Regions from separate parts of the Kitasatospora sp. NPDC028055 genome, predicted to be linked through region 3. Evidence: riboswitches for the same ligand, from Rfam matches in the RefSeq annotation. Region 3 holds a riboswitch; each other region holds the start of a gene.
The links. A riboswitch is a leader RNA that binds a small molecule or an ion and turns the genes downstream of it on or off. The one in region 3 is predicted to bind cobalamin.
Positions count from the first base shown of each region.

Region 1: it holds a riboswitch for cobalamin, as region 3 does, so the genes downstream of both, AB0F71_RS15590 (ribonucleoside-diphosphate reductase subunit alpha) here and metE (5-methyltetrahydropteroyltriglutamate--homocysteine S-methyltransferase) in region 3, are expected to answer to the same signal.
Region 2: it holds a riboswitch for cobalamin, as region 3 does, so the genes downstream of both, AB0F71_RS14335 (CoA-acylating methylmalonate-semialdehyde dehydrogenase) here and metE (5-methyltetrahydropteroyltriglutamate--homocysteine S-methyltransferase) in region 3, are expected to answer to the same signal.

Region 1 is NZ_JBEZXE010000012.1:37,685-42,720, reverse strand. It holds gene AB0F71_RS15600 (glycosyl hydrolase) at 1-245, opposite strand, end outside; gene AB0F71_RS15595 (hypothetical protein) at 385-1,317, opposite strand; cobalamin riboswitch at 1,766-1,898, shown strand; gene AB0F71_RS15590 (ribonucleoside-diphosphate reductase subunit alpha) at 2,091-4,496, shown strand; gene AB0F71_RS15585 (ribonucleotide-diphosphate reductase subunit beta) at 4,496-5,036, shown strand, end outside.
Region 2 is NZ_JBEZXE010000010.1:133,775-138,810, forward strand. It holds gene AB0F71_RS14325 (hypothetical protein) at 1-427, shown strand, start outside; gene AB0F71_RS14330 (serine hydrolase domain-containing protein) at 553-1,746, shown strand; cobalamin riboswitch at 1,839-2,019, shown strand; gene AB0F71_RS14335 (CoA-acylating methylmalonate-semialdehyde dehydrogenase) at 2,230-3,729, shown strand; gene AB0F71_RS14340 (acyl-CoA dehydrogenase family protein) at 3,726-4,880, shown strand; gene AB0F71_RS14345 (enoyl-CoA hydratase/isomerase family protein) at 4,880-5,036, shown strand, end outside.
Region 3 is NZ_JBEZXE010000018.1:115,889-120,924, reverse strand. It holds gene AB0F71_RS20030 (TMEM175 family protein) at 1-85, opposite strand, end outside; gene AB0F71_RS20025 (CsbD family protein) at 248-451, shown strand; gene AB0F71_RS20020 (hypothetical protein) at 520-681, shown strand; gene metE (5-methyltetrahydropteroyltriglutamate--homocysteine S-methyltransferase) at 867-3,182, opposite strand; cobalamin riboswitch at 3,360-3,529, opposite strand; gene AB0F71_RS20010 (threonine/serine exporter family protein) at 3,765-5,036, shown strand, end outside.

The DNA of each region.
Region 1 (5,036 bases), on a different contig from region 3:
TCCGCGAGGAACTGCTGGACGGCGCGGGCGTTCGGCGAGGCCTGCGGATCCCGGGCCAGCAGGTCCCGGCCCACGTCCGGTGGCAGGGTGCGGCCGGGGGCGCCGACCGACACCGGCACCCGAATGGGTAGCCCGACCTCGGTCCGGTCGTCGCGGTCCAGCAGCACGAGACTGCCGGCGGCGACCACGACGCCGGCCGCGGCCAGGACGGCCGGCTTACCGCGCAGGGCTCTGGGCAGGGCCACGACCGCTCCTCCGGTTTCTCGCCGGCGCCGACCCCCACGGACGCAACCGGAACACGCGTACGAATGACTCCGACGAGAGCCTGCCACACTCCCCCGGTCCCGGCGAACAGGTCCGCCGGGACCGGGGTGTCACAGCGGGTCAGCCGGTCGCGGCGGCCGTCGGCGTGCCCTGCGAACCCGGCGTGGCGGAGCCCGCCGCCTTGGCCCGCTGGAGCAGCTGGGCCTTCACGTGCTCGGCGAACCCGGAGGCCGCCGCCGTCGCGGTGGCGTCAGGGGCGTTGCCGCCCTTCGCCGAGCCCTCGACGGTGAAGTAGGCGTACCGGCCCAGGCTGCTGTGCGTGCCGGTGCAGCCGGGGTTGGCACAGAACGCCGGGGCGCCCGGCGCGGGCAGGCCCTTGAGCTGCCCGGTGTAGTTCTTGATCGCCGTCTCGGCCTGGATCTTGTGGTCGAAGACTGCGACGCCGACGGTCACCGCGCTGTCGCCGGAGACGTACGTCGCCCGGAGCACCTTCTGGCAGCCCTGGTCCCCGAGGACCTTGCCGAGCCCGCCGGTGGTGGAGTTGCCGTCCCAGCAGGGCTGGTCCAGCGAGACCACGGTCCGGTTCCAGGACACGCCGTTGACCGTCACCTGCAGCGCGGAGAACAGTGCCCCCGCATCCTGCGGCGCCGGGTCGGTGGCGGCCTCCCAGATCGGCTTCGACGGGTCCTCCGGCTGCCCGCCCGGGGTCGCGCCGCCGTTCGACGGGCCGGGGGTCGGCTTGCCCGAGGCGGGTGCGGTCGCGACCGCACCGCCGCCGGGCTTGGCCGGGTCGTCCTTCTTGCCGAACAGCAGCACTCCACCCGCGACCAGACCGCCCACCAGGACGACGGCCACCGCGCTGCCGATGATCTTCACCCGGCGCTTGCGCCTGGCCTCGGCCTCGTTGCGGTCCGCCAGCGCCGCCCAGTCCGGCTCGACGCGCTGCGGCGGGACCGGCTGCTGAGGCGCGACCGGCTGCTGCGGAGGACCCGACTGCTGCGGAGGCTGCTGCCACTGCGGCTGCGGAGCCGGCGGCTGAACCGGCTGGGGCACCGGCGGGACGGGCTGGGAGAACGGCTGCGCGGCCGGCGCCACCGGTCCGTACGAGGCCGGCGGCGGGCCGAAACCACCGCCCGGCGGCGGCACCGGACCCGGCCCCACCGGCTGCTGATTCTGTGCGCCCCCCGACCCGGCGGGAGGCGTCCCCTGCGGCCCGTGCCCAGGTACACCAGTTCCGTCGCTCATGCGCCCAGATCGTAGGGCATGACCCTCACCGTCCCTCGGCCCGGTGACCGATCCGTATCGAAACCCGGACGCCCGGCGCGCCGGCCCCGGGTGTCCGACACCCGGATCCGAGGCGTCCGGCGGGCGGCCGCGACACGTCCGGAGCGTGCTTCCGGGCCTCGGACGACCACGAACCGCCACCGGCCCGGGCACAACCCGTCATCGCGACAACACACCACGCCGCACTACATGTGGTGTCGCATCGAGGAGACACCACTACATGTATGCTCGCTTCTGCTGTCGATGCAGGGGAACCCGGTGGGAATCCGGGACTGCCCCGCAGCGGTGTGCGGGCGGCTCCAGCAGCCGTACCGCGAGTCCGAGTACCTGCCGAACAGCGTGCGCCACGGCCCTCCCGCAGAGGCCGCGCCGGCACCCAGCACCACCCCTCCGGGCCTCGCGGGCGGGCCGGGGAGACACCTCGCGCGGCGCTCCTGCGTCCGCGCCGTGCTCCCCTGCCCAGATCGGCCCGGGTGACCCCGATCACCGCCGCACGATCGCCGCCAGGAGAGAGCGCCTTGACCACCGCTGCCTCAGTCACCCTGCCCGCCCAGGGCTCCGGTACCGCCTTCACCGACCCGACGGTCTCCGACCCCGGCGGTGCTCTCCTGCGGCTGCTCACCGACCGCAGCGCCGACCTCACCGAGGTCGACCCCGGCCATGTCGCCGCCGCCGCGCTGCGCGGCCGCCACGCCGGCTCGGACTTCGCCGAGCTGCGCGGGCTGGCCGTGGACGCCGCCGCGTCGATGATCGCCGAGGACCCCCAGTACTCGAAGCTGGCCGCCCGCCTGCTCGCCCTGGAGATCGTCGACGAGGCGAACAGCCAGGGCTCGACCTCCTTCTCCGCCTCGATCGCCGTCGGCCACGCCGAGGGCCTGATCGGCGACACCACCGCGGCCTTCGTCGCCAAGCACGCCGACGCCCTGAACGCGCTCGTCGACACCAAGGGCGACGACCGCTTCGAGTACTTCGGCCTGCGCACCGTCCAGTCCCGCTACCTGCTGCGCCACCCGATCACCCGCAAGGTGATCGAGACCCCGCAGCACTTCCTGCTCCGCGTCGCCTGCGGCCTGGCGGTCGGCGACTCCGAGCAGTCGGTGCGCGAGGTGTCCGAGCTGTACGGCCTGATGAGCCGTCTGGAGTACCTCACCTCCTCGCCGACGCTCTTCAACTCCGGCACCCGGCACCCGCAGATGTCCAGCTGCTACCTGCTGGACTCGCCGCTGGACAACCTGGACTCGATCTACAACCGCTACGCGCAGATCGCCCGGCTCTCCAAGCACGCCGGCGGCATCGGCCTGTCCTACTCGCGCATCCGCTCGCGCGGCAGCCTGATCCGCGGCACCAACGGCAAGTCCAACGGCATCGTCCCGTTCCTGCGCACCCTCGACTCCTCGGTCGCCGCCGTCAACCAGGGCGGCCGCCGCAAGGGCGCGGCCTGCGTGTACCTGGAGACCTGGCACGCCGACATCGAGGAGTTCCTGGAGCTCCGCGACAACACCGGTGAGGAGGCGCGCCGCACCCACAACCTCAACCTGGCCCACTGGATCCCGGACGAGTTCATGCGCCGCGTGAACGCCAACGCCGACTGGTCGCTGTTCTCCCCCGCCGACGTCGCCGAGCTGGTCGACCTGTGGGGCGCCGAGTTCGACGAGGCGTACCGCAAGGCCGAGCTGGCCGGCAAGGCCGTCCGCACCATCCCGGCGCAGACCCTCTACGCCCGCATGATGCGCACCCTCGCGCAGACCGGCAACGGCTGGATGACCTTCAAGGACGCCTCCAACCGCGCCGCCAACCAGACCGCGCTGCCCGGCCGCACGGTGCACTCCTCCAACCTGTGCACCGAGATCCTGGAGGTCACGGACGACTCCGAGACCGCCGTCTGCAACCTCGGCTCGGTCAACCTCGGCGCGCACGTGGCCCCCGGCGCCACGGCCGACGACCTGCTCGGCGCCATGGACTGGGAGCGCCTCGACGCCACCGTCCGCACCGCCGTCACCTTCCTCGACCGCGTGGTGGACATCAACTTCTACCCGACCACCGAGGCCGGTACGTCCAACTCCCGCTGGCGCCCGGTCGGCCTCGGCGTGATGGGCCTCCAGGACGTCTTCTTCAAGCTGCGGATCGACTTCGACTCCGCCGAGGCCGCCCGCCTGTCCACGCTGATCGCCGAGCGCATCATGCTCACCGCGTACGAGCGCTCCGCCGACCTGGCCGAGCAGCTCGGCCGCCACGAGGCCTACGGCGAGACCCGCGCCGCCCGCGGCGAGCTGCACATCGACCACTTCCCGAGCGCCGCCCCGGAGTGGACCGACCGCTGGACGGCGCTGCGCGCCCGCATCGCCGAGACCGGCCTGCGCAACTCGCTGCTGCTCGCGATCGCCCCGACCGCGACCATCGCCTCCATCGCCGGCGTTTACGAGTGCATCGAGCCGCAGGTGTCCAACCTGTTCAAGCGCGAGACCCTCTCCGGTGAGTTCCTCCAGGTCAACCCGTACCTGGTGCGCGAGCTCAAGGAGCTCGGCGTCTGGGACCAGCAGACCCGCGACGCCCTGCGCGACGCCAACGGCTCGGTCCAGGAGCTGGGTTGGCTGCCGGAGCAGGTCCGGTCGCTGTACCGCACCGCCTGGGAGCTGCCGCAGCGCGCCCTGATCGACCTGGCCGCGGCCCGCATGCCGTACCTGGACCAGAGCCAGTCGCTGAACCTGTTCATGGCGGCGCCGACCATCGGCAAGCTCAGCTCGATGTACGCCTACGCGTGGAAGGTCGGTCTCAAGACCACCTACTACCTGCGCTCGCGCCCCGCGACCCGGATCGCCCAGGCCGCCTCCGGCACCGCCCGTGCCGCCGCGCCCGTGCCGGTCAACACCCCGACCCTCACCCCCGAGGAAGAGGCCGCGCTGGCCTGCTCCCTGGAGAACCCCGAGTCCTGCGAGGCCTGCCAGTAATGACTGCCGACGACCGCAAGATGCTGCTCGACCCCGGCTTCGAGCTGACCCTGCGCCCGATGCGCTACCCGTCGTTCTACGACCGGTACCGCGACGCGATCAAGAACACCTGGACCGTCGAGGAGGTGGACCTGCACTCCGACGTCGCCGACCTGGCGAAGCTCAGCGAGGGCGAGCGCCACCTGATCGGCCGCCTGGTGGCGTTCTTCGCGACCGGTGACTCGATCGTCGCCAACAACGTGGTGCTGAGCCTCTACAAGCACATCAACTCGCCCGAGGCGCGGCTGTACCTCTCGCGGCAGCTGTTCGAAGAGGCCGTGCACGTCCAGTTCTACCTGACGCTGCTGGACACCTACCTTCCGGACCCGGAGGACCGCAACGCGGCCTTCGCGGCGGTGGAGAACATCCCCTCCATCCACCAGAAGGCCCAGTTCTGCTTCAAGTACATGAACGCCGTCGACCACATCGACTCGCTGCAGACCAAGGAGGACCGGCGGGCGTTCCTGCTCAACCTGATCTGCTTCGCGGCCTGCGTCGAGG
Region 2 (5,036 bases), on a different contig from region 3:
CGTGTGCCTGGGCTCGCAGCTGATCGCCGAGGCGTTGCGTCCGGGCTCGATCATCGACACCTCGGGCATCGAGGTCGGCCTGACCGAGGTGAACCGGGTCGGCGACCGCCGGGGCGTCGGCGTCGTGCCGTCGTTCCACTACCAGGCGATCAGTCCGCAGATCGAGGAAGTGGACGGCGTGCGGATCGAGTACCGCAACGAGCACACCTCCGTCCAGGCGCTGAGCTACGGCGAGCGGGTCTTCGGATGCCAGTTCCACCCCGAGCTGACCCCGGACGACGTGCGCCGGCTGATCGACTTCAACGAGGACGTCATCAGCCGCTGGCACGGCGACCCGGCCGCGGCGCATCGCTCGGTCGAGCAGTACCAGGACGAACTGCCCGAGGACCTCTTCGAGCGCCTGGTGATCGACCGCATCACGCGCTGACGCCGTCGGGGTCCGCTGCACCGCGATCCCGATGCGCGGCGATCCCGGAGGCATTCGGATGAATGTCCGCAGGGGGCCGGTGCGGTGCCGCAGGCAGAAGCCTGGAACGACCTATCCAGGGGCGTATGCCTATCCGAACGGGCCGATCTGCCCTGCTGCGCACCGTGACGACCATCGCTGCCTGCCTGGCAGCCTCCCTGCCCGCGATCGCCGCGCCCGCGGCGGCCGTACCGGTCCCCAGGGAACCGGCCGCCGCGTCGCAGTCCTGGGAAGCGACCGCGGCGAAGCTGGACCGGGTGATCCGGCAGACGGCCGCCGACGCCGGTGTCCCCGGCGTGATCGTGGGCGTCTGGAAGCCCGGACAGCCGCGCTACGTACGGGCTTTCGGCGTCGCGGACACGAGCGACTGCGCCCCGATGCGAACCGACCTGAACATGCGGATCGGCAGCGAGACCAAGACCTTCACCGTCACCGCGCTGCTCCAGCTCGTCGACCGCGGCGAGGTCGGCCTGGACGACCCGATCTCCGGGTACGTCGACGGGGTGCCCGACGGAGAGCACATCACGCTGCGTCAGCTCGCGGACATGCGCAGCGGCCTGTTCGCCTACAGCAAGGACCCGGGCTTCCAGCACCTGCTGACGACCGAGCCGCACCGCCAGTGGTCGCCGAACGAGCTGCTCGACATCGCTTTCGAGCATCCCAACCAGTTCCCGCCCGGCACGCAGTTCGACTACTCCAACACCAACACCGTGCTGCTCGGCCTGGTTGTCGAGAAGGTCACCCACCGCCCCTTGCGGGACGTGATCCGGGACCTGATCACGCGGCCGAGCGGCCTGGACCGCACCTTCCTGCCGGTGGCGGCGGAGTTCCCGCCGCCGCACGCCCACGGCTACACCGACATGACGCCGGACGCCACGGTGGCGGATGCCACGGACTTCAACCCGAGCTGGGGCTGGGCAGCCGGCGCGATGATCTCGGACCTCGACGACATGCGCTCCTGGGCGGAGAACGTCGCGACCGGCGGCCTGCTGTCCCCGAAGACCCAGGCGGAGCGCCTCGACGCGCACCCCACCGGCGCGCCGGGCGACGCCTACGGGCTGGGCATCGACATCAACCACGGGTGGATCGGCCACGCGGGATCCCTGCCCGGCTACCAGAGTCTGACGGTCTATCTGCCCGCCCAGAAGGCGACGATGGTGATCCTGCTCAACACGGACATCCCCTCGAACGGCGAGAACCCCAGCACCCTGCTCGGCCGGGCCATCACCCGGGTGGTCAGCCCCGACAACGTCTACGGTGACGCCTCCGACCAGGCCTGACGCGCGACCCGGGGGACGGGGGGGGAGGTCACGACAGCAGGGCGCGCCGCGGGCCTCGGGCCTCGGGGCCTCTGGACTTACTAGGACGTCCGACTATATGGTCGATGCCAGGTCCGCGGTGTCAGGGAAGCCGGTGTGAGTCCGGCACGGTCCCGCCACTGTGACCGGGGAGTTCGTCCTCGTGGATGACGGCCACTGGCAGCCAGCCGGGAAGGCCTGGGGGCGGGCGTGGATCCGGGAGTCAGGATACCGGCCGCGGGTGGTCCGTGTTTTCCACGAGGATGGAGACGACACGCATGACTCCGGGCTGCCCTTCCCGTTCCGCTGCCCCGTGCCCTGCCGTGCTGACCGTCGGGGCACACCTGCTCCCCCGACGCTGACGTCAACCGCCGGACCGCCGTAGGCGCGCACGACCGTGCGCCCGGACGGTGGCGGTGGTCTCTCCATTCCTCCTCTCCCCATCCACGATGAGAGAAGGAACCGATGGTCCGTGAACTGACCCATTTCGTCGGCGGCAAGCGCGTCGCCGGGACGTCCGGCCGGTTCGGCGACGTGTACGACCCCAACACCGGCCGGGTGCAGGCCCGGGTGCCGCTGGCCGACCGGGCCGAGGTCGAGGCGGTGATCGCCGACGCCGCGCAGGCCCAGCCCGAGTGGGCCGCCTGGAACCCGCAGCGGCGGGCGCGGGTGCTGCTGCGCTTCCTGCAACTGGTCGAGCAGGAGAAGGAGGACCTGGCCCGGCTGCTCTCCGCCGAGCACGGCAAGACCGTGGCCGACGCCCACGGCGACATCCAGCGCGGCCTGGAGGTGGTGGAGTTCGCCGCCGGGATCCCGCACCTGTTGAAGGGCGAGTTCAGCGACAACGCCGGCACCGGCATCGACGTCTACTCGATGCGCCAGCCACTCGGCGTGGTCGCGGGCATCACGCCGTTCAACTTCCCGGCGATGATCCCGCTCTGGAAGGCCGCGCCCGCGCTGGCCTGCGGCAACGCCTTCGTCCTCAAGCCCTCCGAGCGCGACCCTTCGGTGCCGCTGCGCCTGGCCGAGCTCTTCCTCGAAGCGGGGCTTCCCCCGGGCGTGCTCAACGTCGTCAACGGCGACAAGGAGGCCGTGGACACGCTGCTGGAGGACCCCCGGGTCGAGGCGCTCGGCTTCGTCGGTTCGACCCCGATCGCCCAGTACGTCTACGCGACCGCGGCAGCGCACGGCAAGCGCGCACAGTGCTTCGGCGGCGCGAAGAACCACATGATCGTGATGCCGGATGCCGATCTCGACCAGGCCGCCGACGCCCTCGTCGGCGCCGGCTACGGCTCGGCCGGCGAACGCTGCATGGCGATCTCGGTCGCCGTCCCGGTCGGGGAGGAGACCGCGGACGCGCTGGTGGCGAAGCTGGTCGAGCGGATCGCCGCCTTGAAGGTCGGCCGCTCGGACGACCCGGCGGCCGACTTCGGTCCGCTGGTCGGCCGCGACGCCCTGGAGCGGGTCCGCGGCTACCTGGACCTCGGGGTCCGGGAGGGAGCCGAACTCGTCGTGGACGGACGGGACTTCCGCCTTCCCGGCCACGAGGACGGCTACTTCCTCGGCGCCTCGCTGTTCGACCGGGTCACCCCGGGCATGCGGATCTACCGGGAGGAGATCTTCGGCCCGGTCCTGACCGTGGTCCGCGCCGCTGACTACGAGGAGGCGCTGCGGCTGCCGAGCGAGCACGAGTTCGGCAACGGCGTGGCCATCTACACCCGGGACGGCGACACCGCCCGGGACTTCGCCCGCCGGGTGAACACCGGCATGGTCGGGGTCAACGTGCCGATCCCGGTGCCGATCGCCTACCACACCTTCGGCGGCTGGAAGCGCTCCGGCTTCGGCGACCTCAACCAGCACGGCCCGGACTCGATCCGCTTCTACACCCGTACCCGCACCGTCACCTCGCGCTGGCCCTCCGGGGTCAAGGAGGGCGCGAGCTTCACCATGCCGACGATGGGATGAGCACGGTGCACGCAAGTGACCTGACGGACGACCAGCGCGCCGTCGCGGAGGCGACCCGGGCCTTCGCCGACGAGCACCTCGCCCCGCACGCGGTGGCATGGGACCGGGACGAGCACTTCCCGGTCGACGTGCTGCGCAAGGCGGCGGACGTGGGCCTGGCCGGTGTGTACGTGCGCGAGGACGTCGGCGGCTCGGAACTCTCCCGACTGGACGGGGTGGTCGCCTTCGAGGCGCTCGCGACCGGCTGCCCGTCGATCGCCGCCTACCTGTCCATCCACAACATGGTCGGCTGGATGGTGGACCGCTACGGGACCGGGGCGCAGCGTGCCCGCTGGCTGCCGGCGCTCTGCACGGCCGAGCAGTTGGGCAGTTACTGCCTCACCGAGCCCGGCGCCGGCTCCGACGCCGCCGCGCTCACCACCCGGGCCGTGCGCGACGGCGACCAGTGGGTACTGGACGGCGTCAAGCAGTTCATCTCCGGGGCAGGCACGTCCCAGGTGTACGTGGTGATGGCGCGCACCGGCGGCCCGGGGCCGGGCGGCGTCTCCGCGTTCCTCGTGGACCGGGACGACCGGGGGCTGTCCTTCGGTCCGAACGAGCACAAGATGGGCTGGAACGCCCAGCCGACCCGGCAGGTGCTGCTGGACGGCGTCCGGCTGCCCGCCGACCGCCTGCTCGGGGCGGAGGGCGAGGGTTTCCGCATCGCCATGGCCGGCCTCAACGGCGGCCGGCTGGGCATCGCGGCCTGCTCGCTGGGCGGCGCCCAGAGTGCGTTGGAACGTGCGGTGACCTACCTCGCCGACCGTGAGGCGTTCGGGGCCCGACTGCTGCACGCCCAGGCGCTGCAGTTCCGACTCGCCGACATGGCGACGGAGTTGGAGGCGGCGAGGGCGCTCGTGTGGCGCGCGGCGACCGCCCTGGACCGGGGCGACCGGCGGGCACCGCAGCTGTGCGCGATGGCCAAGCGGCACGCCACCGACACCGGCTTCGAGGTCGCCAACCAGGCGCTCCAACTGCACGGTGGCTACGGCTACCTCGCCGAGTACGGCATCGAGAAGATCGTCCGCGACCTGCGGGTGCACCAGATCCTGGAAGGGACCAACGAGATCATGCGCGTCATCGTCGCCCGCGGCCTGACCGGGGCCGCCTGATGACCGGGAACGACACCGAGGAGGTCCTCGTCCAGCGGGAGGGCCGGGCCGGGCTGATCGTCCTCAACCGGCCCGCCGCCCTGAACGCCCTCACCCACGGCATGGTGCGGACGGTCTCGGCGGCCCTGGACGCGTGGGAGCAGGACGAGCGGGTCG
Region 3 (5,036 bases):
TGATCTCCAGCACCAGCAGGGTGATCGCGATCGCGAACACCCCGTCGCTGAACGCCTCGATCCGGCCCGTGTCCCTGGTCTCCACCGGCAGAGCATCTCAGCCGGGCGGCCGCACCCCGCCGCACAACGCGCCAGGAGACCGATCCGCCCCGGTGCATGGAAGGGCGATTACGGGGCAAACGCAGACGAACAGGCGGTGGCACCACGCCACCGACGGACGACGGACCACGGACCACGGGAGGACCGCATGGGCAGCCTGTCGAACAAGGCGCAGGAACTGGCCGGGAAGGCCAAGGAGAAGGCCGGGGACGCAACCGGCGACCAGAAGCTCAAGGGCGAGGGCCAGGCCGATCAGGTCGAGTCGAAGGTCAAGCAGGCCGCGGACGACGTCAAGGACGCCGCGCGCGGCGCCGCCGACCGGGTCGAGGGCGCCCTCAGGCGCGACCGCTGACGGCGGCACCCGATGCCGGGCACGAGCCCGACGGCGGACACGAAGAGACGAAGGGGAAGGGGAACGACATGGCACTGCTCCTGTTCATCCTGCTCATCGCGGTGGTGTTCGGCTTCGTGGGTGTCCTGGTGAAGGGGCTGCTGTGGCTGCTCCTGATCGGGATCGTCCTCTTCGTGGGCGGCCTGGTGTTCGGCGGCCTGCGACTCGGCAGCCGCCGGGCCGGGAGGTAGCACGGACCAACCGGGGCGAGGCCGGAGCCGGGACCGGGGCCGGGGTCGACCGGTCGGCCCCGGCCCCCCGCCGCCGCCCCCGCCGGAAGTCCTGCCCCTGAATCACCGACCCCAGGCGCGACACCGCCCCCGCGCGGGGGCGGGCCCGGCAGCCGTGCGCCGGGCCCGCCCCCGAACTCTCGTGCTCAGCCCGTGAGTTCGGCCCGCAGGCGGCGGGCGGCGCCGACCAGGCTCTCCAGCGAGGCGCGGGTCTCGGGCCAGCCGCGGGTCTTGAGGCCGCAGTCGGGGTTGACCCAGAGCCGCTCGGCGGGGATCGCCGCGAGACCGGCCCGGAGCAGCTCGACGGCCTCCTCGGTGCTCGGCACGCGCGGGGAGTGGATGTCCCAGACGCCCGGGCCGACCTCGCGCGGGTACCCGGCGGCGGCCAGCTCCCCGGCGACCTCCATGTGCGAGCGGGCGGCCTCCAGGGAGATGACGTCGGCGTCGAGGTCGTCGATCGCGGTCATGATCGCGCCGAACTCGGCGTAGCACATGTGGGTGTGCACCTGGGTGTCGGCGCGCACACTTGAGGTGGCCAGCCGGAAGGCCTCGGTGGCCCAGTCCAGGTAGGCCGGGCGGCCGGCGGCGCGCAGCGGCAGGGTCTCGCGCAGGGCCGGTTCGTCCACCTGGACGACGGCGGCGCCGGCGGCCTCCAGGTCGGTGACCTCGTCGCGCAGGGCGAGGGCGACCTGCCGGGCGGTCTCGGCGAGCGGCTGGTCGTCGCGGACGAAGGACCAGGCGAGCATGGTGACCGGGCCGGTCAGCATGCCCTTGACCGGACGGTCGGTGAGGTCCTGGGCGTAGCGGAACCAGTCGACGGTCATCGGGTGCGGGCGGGAGATGTCCCCGGCCAGCACCGGCGGCCGGACGCAGCGGGTGCCGTAGGACTGCACCCAGCCGTGCCGGGTGGCCAGGTAGCCGGTGAGCTGCTCGGCGAAGTACTGGACCATGTCGTTGCGCTCGGGCTCGCCGTGCACCAGGACGTCCAGCCCGGCCTTCTCCTGGTAGGCGATGACCTCGCGGACCTCCGCCGCCATCCGCTCCCGGTACGCGGCGGCGTCGATCCGCCCGGCGGTCAGGTCGGCGCGGGCGACGCGCAGTTCGGTGGTCTGCGGGAAGGAGCCGATGGTGGTGGTCGGCAGCAGCGGCAGTGCGAGCCGGGCCCGCTGGGCCTCGGCCCGTACGGGGTAGGGCTGGGCGCGCCGGGCGTCGCCCGGGGTGACGGCCGCGGCGCGGGCGCGGACGGCCGGGTCCCGGGTGATCGGCGAGGTGGCGCGGGAGGCCAGGTCGGCGCGGTTGGCGGCGAGTTCGGCGGTGATCGCGCCGGTGCCCTCGCGCAGGGCGCGGGCCAGCAGGGCGGCCTCGGTGGCCTTCTGCTTGGCGAAGGCCAGCCAGCGGGCGATCTGCGGGTCGATGTCGCGTTCGAGGGTGGCGTCGATCGGCACGTGCAGCAGCGAGCAGGACGGCGCGACGTCGACCCGGTCGGCGAGCCCGAGCAGGGTGGCCAGGGTGGCCAGCGAGGCGCCCAGGTCGTTGATCCAGATGTTGCGCCCGTCGATCACCCCGGCGACCAGGCGCTTGCCGGGCAGCCCGCCGACGGCGGCGAGGTCCTCCAGGTTGGCGGCGGCCGGCCCGGTGAAGTCCAGCGCCAGGCCCTCCACCGGGGCCTTGGCCAGCACCGCCAGGGCGTCGCCGAGGCGGTCGAAGTAGCTCGCGACCAGCAGCTTCGGCCGCTCGGTCCGCGCGCCCAGCTCGCGGTAGGCCCGGGCGGCGGCGTTGAGCTCGGCCGGGGTCCGGTCCTGGACGAGCGCGGGCTCGTCCAGCTGCACCCACTGCGCGCCCGCGGCCCGGAGTGCCGCGAGCAGCTCCGCGTAGACGGGCAGCAGCCGGTCCAGCAGGGTGATCGGCTGGAAGTCGGGGGCCACCCCGGGCGTCGGCTTGGCGAGCAGCAGGTAAGTGACCGGTCCGACCAGCACCGGACGGGCGTCGTGGCCGAGCGCGAGGGCCTCCTCGAACTCGGCGACGGCCTTGGCCGGGTTCGCGGCGAAGGCGGTGTCCGGACCCAACTCCGGGACGAGGTAGTGGTAGTTGGTGTCGAACCACTTGGTCATCTCCAGCGGAGCGACGTCCTGGTTGCCGCGCGCCATGGCGAAGTAGCCGTCCAGCGGGTCGGCGTCGACCGCCTCCCGGTGCCGCGGCGGGATCGCGCCGACCGCCACGGTGGTGTCCAGCACGTGGTCGTAGAGCGAGAAGTCGCCGGTCGGGACCTCCTCGATGCCGGAGTCGGCGAGCTGCTGCCAGTTCCCCCGGCGCAGGTCGGCGGCGGTGGCCAGCAGTGCCTCGGCGGTGACGGCGCCCTTCCAGTAGCCCTCGATCGCCTTCTTCAACTCCCGGCCCCGGCCCTGCCGGGGGTAGCCGTGGGCGGTGGCGAGGGTCGCCGCGGCTGCGGACTTCGTGGTCAAGGGACTCTCCTTCGCGAGTCTGATTCCTCAAGTGCCCGGCGACGGGGGCGAGGACGCGAAGGGACGACGGACCGGACGGGCGCCCGTACACGGGTACGGCTCCGTCTGGTGTGGTCGCCGACCCGCCCTCGAGGTCACCGGATGGCCGCGCGCGAACGGTCGCGCCCGGGCAGTGGCAGGTCTTCGGACTCGCGGGCCCGCCCGTCCTCGTCGAGGACCGGCACCTACTGGCCGTCGCTTCCCAGACCCGACCCGGGCCCAGTGCGTATGACGGCGGTCGTTCCCGCTCACCGCTGCGGGGCAGTCCCGGACTGGCCTGTTGAAAGGCGTCACCGGGTTCCCTCTTACGACGCCCCGCCTGGCGGACGGGGCGAACCAGCTGCACCTGCCACCCTACGTCCGGCCCGCCGGTTTCCGGCCGGAGAACCGCGCAATCGTCCGCATGGTGAGACAGCGCCGGCCCGCCGAGCGGGGCGCGCGGATCTTCCCGCACTCCGGGTGCGACGTTCACGAAGTGGTGACGATGGGTAGTCGAAGGAGTGCCGAGAGCAGCCGAGTTGGGGGGTGGTCCAGGGAGCGACGATGCGGGAACACGAGGAGAGCGGTGCGCGGGCCGGGACGGACGGGCCGGACGGTTCGCGGGTGCCGTCGCAGGGCGGACCGGGCGCGGCCGAGGAGGCCGATCCCGGCTCCGGAAGACCGCCCCGGGCGGTGGGTGGCGCGGTCCGCTGGCCGGAGCAGATGCTGCCGCTGCTGCGTTCCCCGAACTCCGCCCACCCGGCGGCCGGGCACGGCGAGGAGGAGGACGAGGGTGCGGCCGAGCCGGGGCCCGCCGCGGTCGCCGCCGTGCTCGGACTCGCGCTGCTGGTGGGCGAGTTGATGCTGACCTGTGGCGAGGGCGCCGAGGACGTCGAGGCGGCGATGCTCGCCGTGGCGCGCACCTACCGGGTCCGTCCCTGCGACCCCCAGGTCGCCTTCACCCGGGTCGCGATCTCCTACCGGCCCGGCCACGGCGACCCGCCGGTGACGGCCGAACGCTTCGTCCGCCGCCCCACCGGGGACTACTCCGGGCTGGCCGCGCTGTTCCGGCTGGTCACCGAGATCACCGCGGGCGGGCTCGCCGTGGACGACGCCCACCGGCGGCTGCGCGCCGTGCGCCGGCACTGCCGCCACTACCCGGCCTGGGTCCTGGTCCTCTCCTCCGGCCTGCTGGCCGGCGCCGCCACCCTGCTGGTCGGCGGCCGGGCCGACGCCCGGGCCTGGCTGGTGTTCGTGAGCGCCGTGGTCACCACGGTGGTGGGCGGCGTGCTGGCCGACCGGGTCGAACGGCACGACCTGCCGGAGTTCTACCGGATCGCGGCGGCCGCGACCCCGGCCGCGGTGGTCGGCATCCTGATGTCCTTCAACCAGCTGCAGCTGCGCGGCTCGGTGGTGATCACCGGCGGGCTGTACGCGCTGCTGCCCGGCTGGCCGATGGTCGCGGCCGTGCAGGACGGCCTCGCGGGCTTCTACCTCACCGCCGCCGCACGGCTGTTGGAGGTGCTGTACCTGCTGGCGGGCGTGGTCGTCGGGGTGATGACCGTGCTCTACATCGGGGTCAACAACGGCGCGGACCTGGCCGCCGAGAGCGGCCCGGCCGCCACCTCCAACCCGCCGCTGCAACTCGCGGCCGCCGTCCTGCTCGCGCTGACCTTCGCGGTGCTGCTCAACACCGAGCCGACCACCCTGCCGGCCGTCCTGGTCAACAGCGCGGCGGGCTGGACCACGTACTCCGTGCTGGCCGACGCGGGCACGGAGCCGATCGTGGCCACCGGCCTGGCCGCCGTCCTGGTCGGCCTGTCCGGCCAGCTGATG